DNA from 2 places in the Terriglobus tenax genome. Region 1 is predicted to be linked to the other one. Evidence: predicted binding sites of a transcription regulator. Region 1 holds the regulator's gene; the other holds the start of a gene.
What was found. The regulator LexA, encoded in region 1, represses DNA repair genes until DNA is damaged. The targets are predictions, from matches to a motif close to CANTTCGCTTTTTATTCGC.
Positions count from the first base shown of each region.

Region 2: the regulator LexA is predicted to act here: its motif matches at 2,230-2,248, upstream of recA (recombinase RecA).

Region 1 covers NZ_JAGSYA010000004.1:28,284-36,027, reverse strand. The annotation lists gene fliF (flagellar basal-body MS-ring/collar protein FliF) at 1-1,606, opposite strand, end outside; gene fliE (flagellar hook-basal body complex protein FliE) at 1,667-1,963, opposite strand; gene flgC (flagellar basal body rod protein FlgC) at 1,974-2,414, opposite strand; gene OHL13_RS05730 (flagellar basal body rod protein FlgB) at 2,414-2,752, opposite strand; gene OHL13_RS05725 (sigma-54-dependent transcriptional regulator) at 2,893-4,101, opposite strand; gene OHL13_RS05720 (hypothetical protein) at 4,106-4,339, opposite strand; gene OHL13_RS05715 (response regulator transcription factor) at 4,345-5,106, opposite strand; gene lexA (transcriptional repressor LexA) at 5,325-5,924, shown strand; gene OHL13_RS05705 (efflux RND transporter periplasmic adaptor subunit) at 6,023-7,231, shown strand; gene OHL13_RS05700 (DUF4097 family beta strand repeat-containing protein) at 7,268-7,744, shown strand, end outside.
Region 2 covers NZ_JAGSYA010000004.1:1,127,940-1,135,683, reverse strand. The annotation lists gene hemC (hydroxymethylbilane synthase) at 1-129, shown strand, start outside; gene OHL13_RS10220 (uroporphyrinogen-III synthase) at 145-930, shown strand; gene OHL13_RS10215 (EamA family transporter) at 927-1,346, shown strand; gene nth (endonuclease III) at 1,427-2,167, opposite strand; gene recA (recombinase RecA) at 2,355-3,422, shown strand; gene coaD (pantetheine-phosphate adenylyltransferase) at 3,551-4,033, shown strand; gene OHL13_RS10195 (hypothetical protein) at 4,030-5,436, opposite strand; gene OHL13_RS10190 (pyridoxal phosphate-dependent aminotransferase) at 6,026-7,228, shown strand; gene OHL13_RS10185 (mannose-1-phosphate guanylyltransferase) at 7,261-7,744, shown strand, end outside.

The DNA of each region.
Region 1 (7,744 bases):
GCTGACTACTCAGCATGGGTGTATCCATAGACCCTTCTGTCAGCAAAGCCGCAGGCTCGGTTCCAGAAAGTGTCGCAGCGGCAACCTGCCCCGGTGCTGCGAGCGCAGCCTGTTGCGGAGCGTGTATCAGATCGGCCGTCTGCTTCACCATGGGGCGCAGCACAAACATCACAAGCAGCATGCCAAGCACAACCAAACCTGCTGTCCGCAGAAAACCTGGCATACGCACAATGTCCTGCGCCTGCTCTGTCACACGTTGCATCGGCGTAACAGGTACATCATGGCCATTGCTTTCAAAGCTGATATTTTCGAGAACCAGCTGATCGCCACGTTTGGCATCAAACCCGGTTGCCGCCTGCGCTAACTGTTCCAGCCGGCGCATCTCTTCACCGCTGCGCGGATGCCAGACCGAGTGCATCGTTTTGCCCGAACCCTCTGTCTGCGGACGATCATTGACCAGCACCGCTACCGTAAGCCGCTTCAGACGGCCGGGCCCCTCTTCGCTGTGCGACAGGTGACGCGTCACCGCATAGCTGGCGCTCTCCTGCCGCGCATTGTTGCTGGTGCCGCTGGCTCCCTGCGGATAGACCGGGACATTGCTGTTCTGCATCAGCGGAGGCACATTGGTCTGCTGCGATGCGGAAGTGTTCGAGGGCGGTGTATTCACTTGCTGGCCACCGGCTGCATTGCTCTGCGTTCCCGGAACGCCAGCGGCGGCGCGCTGCGATCCCTGCACCTGCTCGGTCCGTTGCATGCTGACCGTAGCCGACAGTGCGGGATCGTACACCTCGTCCGTCTTCTCCTCCGAGCCCTGCTCGTAGTCCGCATGGACCGTCGCGTGCACATTCTCGCGTCCCGCGACCGGCTCCAGCATCGCGACCAGCTGCTGTTCCATCTGTCGCGCCAGATCGCTCTGCTGTGCGGTTTGGCTTGGGGCCCCAAGATTCATATGCCCATCCGCATCCACCAGCGTCACCTGCTCCGGCTGAAGATTCTCCACGGCGCCTGCTACCAGGTTGCGAATCGACTCCACCTCACCACGGTCCAGAGTGGAGCGACGCAACTTCAATACCACCGTGGCCTTTGCGGGGCGGTCTTCGCCTGAAAACAGCCCCTGCCTGGCCAGCGCGAGATGCACCCGCGCCGAACGTACGGCGCCCAGCGTTCCAATCGTGTGTTCCAGTTCCCCCTCCAGGGCCCGCTGGAAGTTCACCTTTTCATCAAACTCTGAGCCGACCCAGTTGGGCTTGTCGAAGATCTCAAATCCCATCCGGCCGCTCTGCGGCATGCCCTTGCTGGCAACCTCCATGCGGGCCTTGTCCAGCAGATCATCCGGCACCATCACCTCGCCGCCGTCGCTCGAAATCTTTGCATTGATGCCGGCGGCCGTCAGCTCCTGGCTCACCACCTGAACATCCTTCGGATCAAGCCCGCTGAACAGTGTCTTCCACTCCGTGCGCGAGCCATACCAACTGATGGCTGCAACCGCGGCAATCGCCATCGCTGCAAGCATCATCCAGCGGGAGCGTTGCGCCTTCGGCATCCCGTTCCAGCGGCTGCCTGCATTGCTCGCCAGCCGCTGCCACGGTGCGCTGCCCTCCGCCATGGAAGCCGCTCCTCCTGCTCTCTGTAGATCAGTCTTCTTCTCTGCCATTACCGCGCCACCCTAAAACTGCATCTGCATCATCTGCTGGTAGGCCGCCACAGCCTTGTTGCGCACCTGAAGCGCCAGTTCAAAAGCCATGTCGGCCTTCTGGGTGGCGATCATTGCCTGGTGCACCTCCACGCCGCTACCGTCCATCAGCCCCTTCACCGTCATCTGCGCCTGCTTCTCCAAAGCTGTGGCGTCCTGCATGGCGCTGGCCAGCACATTGGCGAAAGGCGAAACCGCCTGCTCCGTACGGCCCACTGCCGGGGTACTCGCGATTTGGGGAATGCTTCCTGTCAGCTGAATTGCGTCCATCGCAGCCTCTCTACTTCAGAATGTCCAGTGAACTGGTAATCATGTTCTTCTCCGCCTGCACCGCCGAGGCATTCATGCCGTAGCTGCGTTGTGCACTCATCAGGTCCACCATTTCCGTCAATGGATCGATGTCCGGATACGCAACATATCCATTCGCGTTCGCATCCGGATGCCCGGGATCGAAACGCATCACAGGAGCTTTCGCATCATCCTGTACACCTGCGATCTCCACACCGCCGATGGTGTTTGAACCCAGGTGCGCCATCAAGGACGAGCCGAAGTTCGTCTCCTGGCCCTGCGTCTGAAAGACGACCTGCTGGCGGCGATACGGGCCGCCTTCAGCCGTCCTCGTCGTCTCAGCATTGGCCATGTTGCTGGCTGTGACCTCGGCCCGTACCCGCTCTGCCTGCAAAGCCGATGCGCTAATGTCCATCACGCCAAAGAGATTCATCACTTACCGTCCGATTTGATTGCGTCCGTCATGCGCGAGTATTCATGTCGCAGCAGATCGACTCCCGTGCGGAAAGTAAGCTGCGATTTCGCCATCTCCAGCCCCTCGCGCTCCAGGGAGACGTTGTTGCCGTCAGTACGCGCGACCAGACCGTCAACATCCTGCACTTCCGGGGAGAACGCTCCACTCGCACTCCCGGACATCGCCTGCCGCATCTGCTCTTCAAAGCTGAACCCCTGTGTGCGATAGCCCGGGGTGTCGGCATTTGCTATGTTGCTGGCCGTCAGCTTCATCTGCGTGCTGGCCAGGTCAAGATACCGCACCAACGCATCACTCATCGCACTTGTCTGCATCGCACTTCCCTCTCAAGCAATGGCTGTCTACGCCGATAGAGAATGCAGGTTGCGCGCCACAACAAAAGGCTTCATCTAAGAAGACTCTCAGCGGCAAAGATTAGAGCCGGGTAACTTATCGCGGATCAAAGGCGCTTGCGGCGCAGCACAATCTCTTCCGGTCCAATCTCCGGACGCTCCTCGGCAAGAATTGCGGCACGCTCCAATACGTGTCCCAGTTCGCGGACATTGCCCGGCCATTCATACGACAGCAGACCATCCATGGCTTCCGGTCGCAGACGCTTCTGCGGCATCTCCTCGCCCAGTTTGTCCAGGAAGTATGCCACCAGCAGCGGGATATCCTCCTTGCGCTCGCGTAGCGGCGGAATCGTAACCGGAAAAACCGCCAGGCGATGGTAAAGGTCCAAACGAAAACTCCGCTCCCCGCTCATTCTCTCCAGGTCTCGATGCGTAGCCCCAACCACGCGTACATCCACGCGGATCGTCTCGTTATCGCCGACCCTCTGCAGCTCACCATTTTCAAGGAAGCGCAGCATCTTGGCCTGCAGCGTCAGGGGCATCTCCCCGATCTCATCCAGAAACAGGGTTCCGCCGTGGGCCGCCTCAATGCGTCCGGTGCGTGACTGCACCGCTCCGGTAAAGGCTCCCCGCGTGTGACCAAACAACTCGGCCTCCAGCAATGCCTCCGGGATTGCTGCGCAGTTCAGCGTCACAAACGGCTTCTGCACACGCGGACTCAAACGGTGAATCGCACGCGCCACCACTTCTTTTCCTGTTCCGGTTTCGCCTTCGATCAGCACGGTTGCGCTGCGCGGAGCAACCAGGCGTACCATCCGCGCCAGAGTCCGCATCCCGACACTGGCTCCGATCAGCCCCGGCAACAACACGGCATCGGTCGAAAGCTCGGCAGCCGCGACCGGCATGGGAACCACTCTCGGCACCGCAGCTACAGGCGCAGCTTCCGGAAGGTTGAAACTCTCGTCTTCCGCCGATCGTAGTGCGTGAAGCAATTCATGCCGCCGCGGACTGCGCGGCCCATCTCCGGTTGCCATACCATCTGCACGAACGATATCGACACCTGGAAACGCCTCGCGGACCCAGGAGATAAAACCCTCGACCTCTAAGTCCGGCAACCAGTGATCCACAACCAGCGCCTCGGGAATGCGACGCTCCATGCAGGTCATCGCCTCGGCCCCGCCCTGGGCCACCTCAACCTGCCAGCGTAGCCCGGTCAATGCCTCAGCCCAGCGAAGTCTACGGTCTCCATCCGGACTTACTACTACCGCGCAACGGACAGCAATGGGAGCATCCGAAGATCTTGTTTCAAACGGCATCGTTCTATCCCCTGGGGGCGCATTGCATCGCCCCCCGCAGGTGCTCGCGCATGCGGGCGGCAATACTGTTCAGCCGTTCACACTCCACCAGACCTTCGGATATGGCACGACGCAGCCCCGTCTCATCTTCGCCAAGCTCCGCCAGTTCGAGGCGGCATTGCAGAGCCGTCAACGGCTGGCAAAGGTCATGCAGCATCCCACTCAGTTCCTGCACCAGTTCTACGCGAGCACTCTCCATGGGGCTCAGGCGCGCTGCAGCATCAGAGGGGAATGTCCGGCTCCCGTCCCCTGGCCGTTTCTCTGCTGCGTGAGCTTCCGAAAGGGAACGTTGCTCAACCGGTAGCCTTCGCCACGCACTGTCTCAATCAGTGCGACACCGTCGGCGACTCCCTGGACCGTCAGCTTGCGGCGCAGGTAGTTGATATACACATCCACCACATTGGTACCGGTATGCGAGGTCGTGTGCCACACCTCTTTCAGCAACTGCGCCCGGCAAACGGCCTTTCCCTTGTGCTGCAGCAGATACTCCAGCAGCGCATACTCCTTGGCGGTCAGTTCAACCTCCACGCCTCCAACCAGGACCTGGCGAAGCACACGATTGATCTCCACAAGACCGTATTTAAGCACCTGCTCAGGGCCAGCCTGTTCCTTGCGCCGCATGACCGCGCGGCAGCGGGCCGTCAGTTCATGAAAACTAAACGGTTTTAACAGGTAGTCATCGGCGCCAAGGTCCAGGCAGCGGACTCGCTCCTCCACCTTCGTACGGCCCGTCAGAACCAACACCGAGGTCTGCGGCAGCCTGCGATGCACCTCTTCCAGCAACTGTGCGCCATCCATCTTCGGAAGACTCAAATCCAGGACCACCAGATCCGGGCCTTCTTCCTCAACGTGGTTTAGAGCGGTCTCTCCATCCTGCAACCACTCAACAGCGTAGCCTTCCCGCTCCAGCCCCTGCTTCAGCAACATCCCCAGCGCCTTGTCGTCTTCCACCAGCAAAATGCCCATAGACCTCTCCACTTCTCAACAAACCGGCCCGTACTCATACCTCGCAACCATTCTGCGGGTACGTATCTACCTTGAGTCGGAAGAAGCCGACCGGCAATCCCCCATGCGCCAATGTTTTAGGTAACGTGCCCAAAACAGGAATGGAGCAGGAAGCAAAATGAGAACCTCTAACAATCTCTTTTCTTGTGATTCGCTTTTTATTCGCTACAATGTCATCCATGGCGATTACACGGCGGCAAAAAGACGTTCTCGACTTCCTTTCCTCATTTACGCAGCGTTGCGGCTACTCGCCGTCCTATGAGGAGATCGCCACCGGACTGGGAGTCAATTCGCTCGCCACCGTACATAAGCACATCACCAATCTGCAGAACAAAGGGCTTCTGCAGCGGGCGCACAACCGCAGCCGATCGATTGATGTGCTTCCGGCTCGTTCCAAAAAGGGAGCTGATCGTCTTCCCCTGCTTGGCCGCATCGCCGCCGGCCGGCCAGTAGAAGCCATTGAAACTGCGGAGACCATCTCGTTGGGCGACATCCTGGGTAACCGTGAGGTCTTTGCTCTCGAGGTCCGGGGAGACTCCATGCGCGATGAACACATCGTCTCCGGAGATTACGTGCTGGTGGAGCGCACGCGCACCGCACGGGAGGGCGAGATCGTCGTTGCCCTGGTGGATGGCACCGATGCCACCCTGAAACGCTTCTACCGTGAAGGCAGCATGATCCGCCTTCAGCCCTCAAACTCCGAGATGGCTCCGATCTTCGCTCCCGCCGCCGCCGTCACCATCCAGGGCAAGGTGCTCGGCGTCCTGCGCAGGTATTAGTCCCAGGTTGAACCTGCAAGTTTTAATTTTTACGGAACCAACCCCGTAGGAACTGCGTACCTCTCTCCGTCATCAAGATTCCCGGAGGGACCTGTACCATGGCCGCAGCCCGCAAATCCAAGCGCAAACTCTACATCTGGGGCGGAATTGCCGTCGTCGTTCTGGCCGTTGGGCTCACCTTTGCCATCAAGGCCTCCGGCTCCAGCTCAAAGATTGAAGCCTCGCAGCTTTCCAAGGTCGAGCGTGGCGACATCGCCCGCTCCGTTGTCGCAACCGGCAAGGTTCAGCCCATTCTGAAGGTCGAGGTTAAGTCCAAGGCTTCGGGCATCGTCACCAAGCTGTTTACTGACATCAATCAGCCGGTCAAGACTGGCCAGCCGCTGGCCCAGCTCGATCAGCAGGAGCTGCTGGATCAGGTTGCCGCGCAAAAGGCACAACTCACCGCGGCCGAGTCCAACGCGCACGCCGCACAGGCTGCCATCGAGTTCGACAAAGTAAACGCAGAGGCTCCCGATCTGCCGAACTTCAAGCACACCTTTGAGCGTGCGCTGGCCATGTCCAAGGAAGGCGTTGTAAGCCAGCAGGCCCTGGATGATGCGCAGCAGAAGTACGCCGCCGCCGCCAACGCCCGCGATAAGGCCCTGGCACAGATCACCGTTGATACCGCCAAGTTACACCAGGCGCAGGCCCAGGTAGCCCAGGCGCAGGCATCGCTTCGGCAGCTCGAAGAGCAGCTCAGCTACACCAACATCGTCTCTCCTATGGACGGTGTCGTGCTCTCCCGCGATGTTGAGCTTGGCAATGCTGTCAGCTCCATTCTCGTGATGGGATCAACCGCAACCCTGGTCATGACCCTCGGCGACACATCGCAGGTCTACGTTCAGGGCAAGGTCGACGAGAGCGATATCGGCAAGGTCTACATGGGCCAGCCGGCCCGTATCCGCGTAGAGAGCTTCAAGGACAAGGTCTTCAACGGTAAGGTCACCAAGATCGCTCCGCTCGGCGTCGAAAAAGATAACGTCACCACCTTCGAGGTGCGCGTTTCCATCGACAACCCCGGCGGCGAGCTGAAGGCCAACATGACCGCCAACGCGGAAATCATCCTGGAAGAACACAAGAATGTGCTCACGGTGCCGGAGCAGGCTGTGATCTACGACAAACAGCGCAATGCCAGCGTCGAGGTTCCCGATGCCAAGGCCGACAAGGGCCGCCGCAAGGTTGCCGTGAAGGTTGGCATCTCCAACGGCACACGCACCGAAGTGCTCAGCGGAATCAGCCAGAACGATCAGGTCATTCTGCAGCAGTAGCCAGTCCCTCAGCATGAAAAGATAGGAGGAGCCACCATGAACATTCTTCGTACCGTACTTACCGCCACCGCACTTGCCGCCGTCGCCGTGCTGGCCTCGGCAGAGGACTTCACCCGTACCCTTTCCGTCTCAGGAACGGCGAACGTCAGTGTTTCGACCGGCTCCGGTTACGTGAAGGTCGTTCCCGGCTCGGGCTCCGAGGTCCGTGTTGTCGGCCATGTCCGCGCCGGCTCCGGCGGATGGCTGTCGGGCAACTCCGATGACCGCATCCGGCAGATCGTCTCAAACCCGCCTGTCGTGCAGTCGGGCTCCAGCGTCACCATCGGCCAGACGCGCGGCAACGATCTCTACCGCAATATCGTCATCGACTACGACATCAATGTCCCGGCCAATACCATGCTGCACGCCACCTCCGGTTCCGGCAATGTCATGGTTGGAGGCGTCATGGGCTCGGTTACGGCCAGCACAGGTTCGGGGGATGTCCAGGTCTCCAACATCGGATCCGAGGCACGG
Region 2 (7,744 bases), 1.1 Mb from region 1:
GACGGCGAGCAGATGGTGCAGCTCTCGCTCGCGCCGGAAGACGACGACACGCCGCAGAGCTTTGGCGAATTTGTTGCCGGGGAACTGCAGCGTCGTGGAGCCCATGAGCTTCTGCATCCTGAGGTTTAAGGGCATACTTTTCTGGTGACGAATCCCCACGTCCCACTCGGCAAGGGCCCGGTTGCACGGGTGCTGGTCACGCGTGCTCTTCACCAGAGCCCTGAACTGGCCGATGCGCTTCGTGCGTGTGGGCTGGAGCCGGTGATCATTCCCGTGCTGGAGATGGCTCCGCCGGTAAGCTTTGCCGGGCTGGATGATGCGCTTGCGCGGCTCAAGGAGTTCGACTGGCTGCTGTTCACCAGCGCGAATGCGGTGCAGGTCTTCCGTCAGCGTTTTCCGGGCGAGCTGCCGTCTACCCTGCACGTAGCCGTAATTGGCAGCGTGACCGCGCGGGCGGCGCAACAGGCTTCCATTCCCGTTACGCTGCAGCCCGAAAAGGCCACGGGCGAGGGACTGGCCGATGCATTGTTGCCGCATGCTGACGGCGCGCGGATGTTGCTGGTGCGCGCAGCCGTGGCCCGCGACGTACTGCCCGGAGTGCTGCAACAGGCAGGCGCAAGGGTTGAGATTGCCGAGGCGTACCGCACGGTGGTACCTGCCCATGCTCCCATGCAACTGAAGGAACTATTCATTGGGCAGGACCGGCCATCGGCGGTGGCGTTTACTTCGTCTTCGTCGGTGCATCACCTGTTGCAGGCGCTGCAGGCGGGAGGGGGAGAGCTGCCGGAGTTGACGGTGCTGGCCACCATCGGTCCCATCACCTCCGCTACTCTGCGCGAGGCCGGATATATACCGACGGTCGAGGCGAAGGAGGCCAATGTGGCCTCCCTGGCGGAGGCGATTGCTTCCGCGCTGGGGCCGCAGTCATGAGCTGGCTGGTATGGGCTCTGCTTTCGGCTGTCTTCGCGGCGGCTACGGCGATTCTGGCGAAGATTGGCGTCTCCGGCATTGATTCAAACCTGGCGACAGCGGTGCGCACCACGGTGATCTTTGTCTTTGCCTGGGCCATTGCGCTTGCGTTGGGGAAACATGGCGAGCTGCGGCACATCAACACGCGCTCGTGGTTTTTCCTGGTGCTCTCCGGGCTGGCGACGGGGCTTTCCTGGCTGTGCTACTTCCGCGCGCTGCAGATGGGGCAGGCCTCGAGAGTAGCCCCCATCGACAAGCTGAGCGTGGCTCTGGTCATCGTCTTTGCATGGCTGTTTCTGGGCGAAGGCCTGACGATGCTGAAGGTGCTTGGAGGCCTGTTGATCGCGGCCGGAGCCATCGTGCTGGCCTTTGCGTGATTTTTGACGAAGCTAGGTCATTCCGACCGTAGCGGGTCTCCCCGCTACGCGCTTCGGTCGAGATGACAAACTTTATGTTTCTAATGCGAGCTCCAGGTCTTGTCCGGAGCGTTGCACAGCTTCTCCAGCGTGCAGTCGGCACACTTGGGCTTGCGGGCGATGCAGACCTGGCGGCCGTGGAAGATGATGCGGTGTGAATAGTTGATCCACTCGCTTTGCGGCAGGATCTTGATCAGGTCGCGTTCCACCTTCACTGCATCTGTGTTTTTCGTTAACTCAAGCCGTTTTGAAATGCGCAGCACGTGGGTATCCACGACGACGCCGACGGCGATTCCGAACCACGAACCAAGGACAACATTCGCTGTCTTGCGGGCGACTCCGGGCAGGGTGATCAACTCTTCGAGCGTCTCCGGCACCTTGTTGCCAAACTTCTCCACGACCACCCGGGCTGCGCCCTGGATATTCTTCGCCTTGGCGCGAAAGAAGCCGGTGGTGCGGATGATCTCTTCAATGGCGGGCAGCGGGGCTTCGGCCAGGGCTTTGGGGGTGGGGAAGGTGCGGAAGAGCTCCGGCGTGACCATGTTCACGCGGACGTCAGTGCATTGCGCTGAAAGTGCCGTGGCTACCACCAGTTCCCAGGCGGAGTTGTGGTGCAGTGCGCAAACGGCATTGGGGTAGGCCTTCCTCAGGCCATCGAGAATGGCCGCAATGCGCTCCGGCGCCAGCGGGTTATAGACGGGCTTCTTTGGGGCCGCTTTTTTAGGGGCAGCGGGCTTCTGCAGGACGGCGGTTGCGGCTTTCTTCAGGGACTTGGTAGCCATGTCGTTCCCGATGATAGCGCGGGGAGTTTTGCACCGGGTTTTCCACTGAATGGAGCGAAAGTATTTTCGCTTTTTCTTTGCTGTCGATCGGGATTTGCTGCTAGACTCTGATTTCCTGATGGTGAAAGCCCAGGAGTGATTGCGGCCAACTTGAGCAGGTTCCAGGCGGAGTGAGGAGAAACAACACGTGGCGGATGATCGCGTAAGGGCAGTAGAGCTGGCAATGGCCGGCATTGAGAAGCAGTTTGGCAAAGGTTCGATCATGCGCCTGGGTGCGCGTGAAGCCATTGTCCCGATCTCGGTGATTTCAACCGGCTCCATCTCGTTTGACGCGGCTTTGGGTGTGGGCGGAGTTCCACGCGGCCGCGTGATTGAGATCTACGGCCCGGAATCGTCGGGTAAGACGACCATTACCTTGCAGATCATTGCCGAGGCACAGAAGGCCGGCGGCCTGGCCGCCTTTGTGGACGCCGAGCATGCTCTGGATCCCATCTACGCGAAGAAACTGGGCGTCGATGTGGACAACCTGCTGATCAGCCAGCCGGACTATGGCGAACAGGCGCTGGAGATAACCGAGGCGCTGGTTCGTACGGGAGCCATTGATGTACTGGTGGTGGACTCTGTGGCGGCGCTGGTGCCGAAGGCCGAACTGGACGGCGAGATGGGCGATTCGCACGTAGGTCTGCAGGCGCGTCTGATGTCGCAGGCGCTGCGAAAGCTGACCGGTACGGTAGCGAAGTCCCGCACCAGCCTGATCTTTATTAATCAGATCCGCGAAAAGATCGGTGTGATGTTCGGCAATCCGGAGACGACAACCGGTGGCCGTGCGCTGAAGTTCTACTCGACGGTACGTATCGATATCCGCCGTATTGGAGCCGTGAAGGAAGGCGAGGTCATTACGGGCGCTCGTACCAAGGCCAAGATTGTGAAGAACAAGGTCGCCGCGCCGTTCCGCGAGGCTGAGTTCGACATCCTGTACGGTGAGGGCATCTCGCGCGAGGGTGATGTTCTGGACCTTGCGGTAGCCAACAATATCGTAGAGAAGTCCGGCGCCTGGTATAGCTACTCCGGTGAACGCATCGGACAGGGCCGTGAGAACGTTCGTGGCTACCTGAAGGAGAACAAGGAAACCTTTGAGCGGATCAACGCGGAACTGCGCGCCAAGCTGAAGATCGGTGCCGCGGGGCCGGAAGCTCCGGCTGCTCCTGAAGATGGCGCCGCCGCGGCCCAGGAAGTGGTTCGCGGACGTAAGTAGTTCGAACGGTTCAAGATGTACGGAAAATGCAAGGGGCTGCTTCGGCAGCCCTTTTTGCTGCGCCCGGGGGCAGCCTAGGACATGCCGGGAAGAATCGCGCCTTCCTAAGCGTGTATGCTGCATGTGCGATGCAGCCTGTACGAGCCATCTATCCCGGAACCTTCGATCCGTTGACCAACGGCCACCTTGACCTGATTGCGCGGGGAGCCAAGATTGTTGACCACCTTGTGGTCTCGATCCTGCGCAATGTGAACAAGGGCAAGCCTTTGTTCACGATTGAGGAGCGGCTGGAGATGATCCGCGAGGAGACCAGGCGCTTCCCGAACGTGACGGTGGAGGCCTTTGACGGCCTTCTGGTGGATTTTGCCCGGCAGCAGGGCGCAATCGCCGTACTGCGCGGGATCCGGGCGATCAGCGACTACGAGTATGAGTTCCAGATGGCGATGATGAACCGCAAGCTGGCTCCCGAACTGGAGACGATCTTCATGCTGCCGCACGAGAAGTACACCTATGTCAGTTCGCGGCTGATCAAGGGCGTATTTCAGCTGGGTGGAGACGTCAGCGACCTGGTGCCGAAGCTGGTGATGGAGCGGCTGCAGGCGAAGGTCTAGGGCAGGGTCTCCGTAATTCTCACGGCCAGCACGCGGCGTCCAACCCACAAAAAACGGCTGCTGCTGAAGTCGATGCGAAAGTTCAGATTGTCGATTTGCCGGATACCTGTCTGATTGCTGTCAATCTGAAAGTCCGGTCCGAGACTCGCAGGGTCTTTACAAGTGGCCTGGGTGCGCAGGGTGTACTGGTTTGCATTCCAGTGTGACCAGAACCCGAGGCGTTTGCCCTGTGCCGAAAGCAATTGCAGACCATATTTGTTCCCCGTAGAGGCTGGGAAGTCGATGCAGAGAGTCTCCGGTCTGAAGACAATAACCTTTTCGATGGTACGACTGGCAGGCGAGTGATTGTTGCCTCCGTCGTTTCCTGAAGTCAAGTGTTTGAACAGTTCGGTAAAACTGTCTGAGAACTTCTGGCAGCAAGTCTCCAGCGACTTGGCAACCAGCGGGTCCGGGGAGACGGGCTGGGAGGTCTGCCCGTTGCTGATGTAGTAGGTATCCCCTTCTGCTGCCGGAACGGATGATTGAGTCGTGCTCACTTGCGGTTGCGTGGATGACTGTTGCGGCATATCAGCCATCCTTTGCAGCAGGACGTTCATTGCTTCAAGCACCTTGTTTGTGCTTTCTTTATCGGTCTGCTGCTCCGTGACCCGGATCACCTCGGTTTTCGCCCGCTCGAGCTGATCTTCGGCGTGGTGCACTACGACCCATTGGCCAACCCCTGCGATCAGGCCTGTCAGAAGGAATGTCGTAAGAACGGGAATCAGTGGGCTGCTGGTGGAACTGCCGGAGGACTCCTTGTCTTTTCCCTTCAGGCCGAAAGGGTGTTCCCAGAGGGAGGACAAAATTTTCCGCGCGGTTTGCTGGTTGTGGCGAATCTTGCGGGAAGCGGCGATGACAAGATAAGCGAACTCCTGGTTGGAGGCGAGCTTCTGGATATCGAGCTTTCCGTCCTCGTCCCAGCTCTCGTCGATCAGTGCTTTTGCCCTTTTCTCGGCTGCGATTTCTGCTACAAGTTCTGCGGAGACGAGATAGTAGGCGCGGGAGTGGTGTGCGGTTGTGTCGTCCTGCCGTGCGGTTGTCTCACTTGGTGGTGGATCCGGGACATTCTGATCGTTGGGCAGTTTGGACTGGTTGGGTGAAGGTCGTTTGGGGGCGTGAGACTCAAAGACTCCGGCGACTGCAAGGGCCAGTTTGAGTGGGGGCGTCTCGGTAAAGTAAACAGTGAGGATCGCAACCGCCATGGCGAAGAGGAATGCGAGTCCTATGAAGCCCTGAAACCATGAGTTGCGGAGCGTTCGGAGCAACGGCTCGATCGAGAGTTTCGGTTGGTCGAGGTCATCCAGGGTTTTCTGCGCCTTCTTGTTGTCAATCTGTGCCTGGAGCAGGGTTGTGCGGTCTTTCATATCCTGCACACCGGGTGGCAGTTCCGCCCTGGAGGGTGAGCCAGGGCACTGTATCTGCGGGATGCAGCAACAAGGAGAAGGCTTTGAGATGACCGGCTTTTTCGGCGGACACGGCTGCGGAAGGGAGCAGGACGATTTGGAGCCAGAGGGGACAGCGCAGGGCCGTGTGCTGTTCGTCGGTGTTGTTAGGGGTTTGCTCTTGGACGGAAGCAGCGGCCTGCATCCCAGGGTTGCCGGCAGGATGAGCGAGACTGGCCCTGGCGATGGGGCAACCGGAGCGAGTGTTACGGTGAGGTTCTGCTGCGGAGTGGTTTGCAGTGTGTCGGCGTATAGGTACGCCTGGCCGAGAATGCCAAGCGCGGCTAAAAGGAAAAAGATGGCGGCCCAGGTAAAAATCCGCAGTAAGCGGAGGCGCAGGTGTACAAACGCCAGATAACGGTCGATTTCGGAACGCCCAATCTCAGCCAATGGAGTGTCCTGTGTTCTTAAATGTTCGGGGAGGTCTTGACAGTAGCATGAAATGACCGGATTTCAGACGAAAAAACTTCCGGGGTTCCCGCCAAGTGTTGAATCTGCGAAACTAGATATTATGACCACCGCAGCAGCCACGCAAAAGAAGGTTCTTACCGACCGCATTAACCGCATCGAAGTCTCAGCCACCATGGCCATTACGGCCGAGGCGCTGAAGATGAAATCGCAGGGCATTGACCTGGCCGATTTCGGCGCAGGCGAGCCCCACTTCGCCACTCCGCGCCACATCAAAGACGCGGCGATTAAGGCGATTGAGGAGAACCACACGCGGTATACGGCGGTTGCCGGCATCCCCGAGGTGCGTAAGGCGATTGTGGAGCGCCATAAGGCTGACTTCAACACCAACTACACCGTAGAGGAGTGTGTCTTCTCCGTCGGCGGCAAGCATGCGCTGTTCAACGCCATCCAGGTGCTGGTGGACCACGGCGACGAGGTTGTTCTGCCGGTACCGTACTGGGTCAGCTTCAAGGACATCATCCAGTACGCCGGTGGTATCCCGGTGTATGTGGAGTCGAGCGAAGCGGAGAACTTCCGCATTACGGCCAGGATGATTGAGGCTGTGATCACGCCGAAGACCAAGGTCATCATTCTGAACACTCCGTCGAACCCCTCGGGCGCGATCATCGCTCCGTCGGACCTGGAGTCGATCATCCGTTTGGCGCACGCCAAGGGCATTTATGTACTGCTGGACGAGTGCTATGCGTACCTGAACTTTACGGGCGCCTGCATCAGCGGCGGTTCGTTCACCGATTGCAAGGAGCACATCATCGTGCTGGGTTCGCTGTCGAAGACCTATGCGATGACCGGCTGGCGCGCGGGCTACGCTCTTGGTCCGAAGCAGATCATTGCATCCATGAGCAAGCTGCAGAGCCAGAGCACGTCGAACGTGGCGACACCGGTTCAGTATGCTTCGATTGCCGCTCTGACGGCCAGCCAGGAGTGCATCACGGAGATGCGTGCGGACTACATCCGTCTGCGCGACCGTATCCTGGAAGGCTTCAAGGGGATCCCCGGGCTGACCTGCACGGTGCCTGAAGGTGCGTTTTACGTGTATCCGAATATCAAGGCTTTCCTGGGCAAGGGCGGCCTGAACTCGGCCGCTGATGTAGCTTCCAAGCTGCTGACGGAAGCCCATGTGGTGACGGTACCGGGTGAGCCCTTCGGAACCACCGAGCATGTCCGTCTCTCCTATGCCGTGTCGGAAGATGTCATCGACAAGGGTGTGGCGCGCATGAAGGAATTTTTCGCGAAGTTGTCGTAAGTGGTTGTACGCTAACGATTAACACGGAGCCCATGGAACCGACATCTACGAAAGCACCTAACTTTGTGCCTGTGATTCTTGCAGGCGGCAGTGGAACCCGTTTCTGGCCTCGCAGCCGGAAAGCCAAGGCCAAGCAGGTACTGGCGCTGGACGGCGAGCGCACGATGATCCAGCAGACCGTCGATCGCCTTGCGCTGACGACCGAGCGGAAGAATATCTGGGTGATCACCAACTCGGTGCTGTCCGAGACGATCCGGACGCAGCTGCCGGATGTTCTGACGCAGCATATCGTCTGCGAGCCGGCTGCCCGTAACACGGCGCCGGCCTGCGGACTTGCCGCATTTCTGATGGAGCGTGATGAGCCGGATACGGTGATCGGCATCTTCCCGTCGGACCACGTGGTGAAGGACGCCGGCCGCTTTGCGGCGGCTCTGCGCGCGGGCATTGCAGTAGCTGCCGCAGGCGACAACATTGTGGTCATGGGCGTTCCGCCCACACGCCCGGAGACGGGCTATG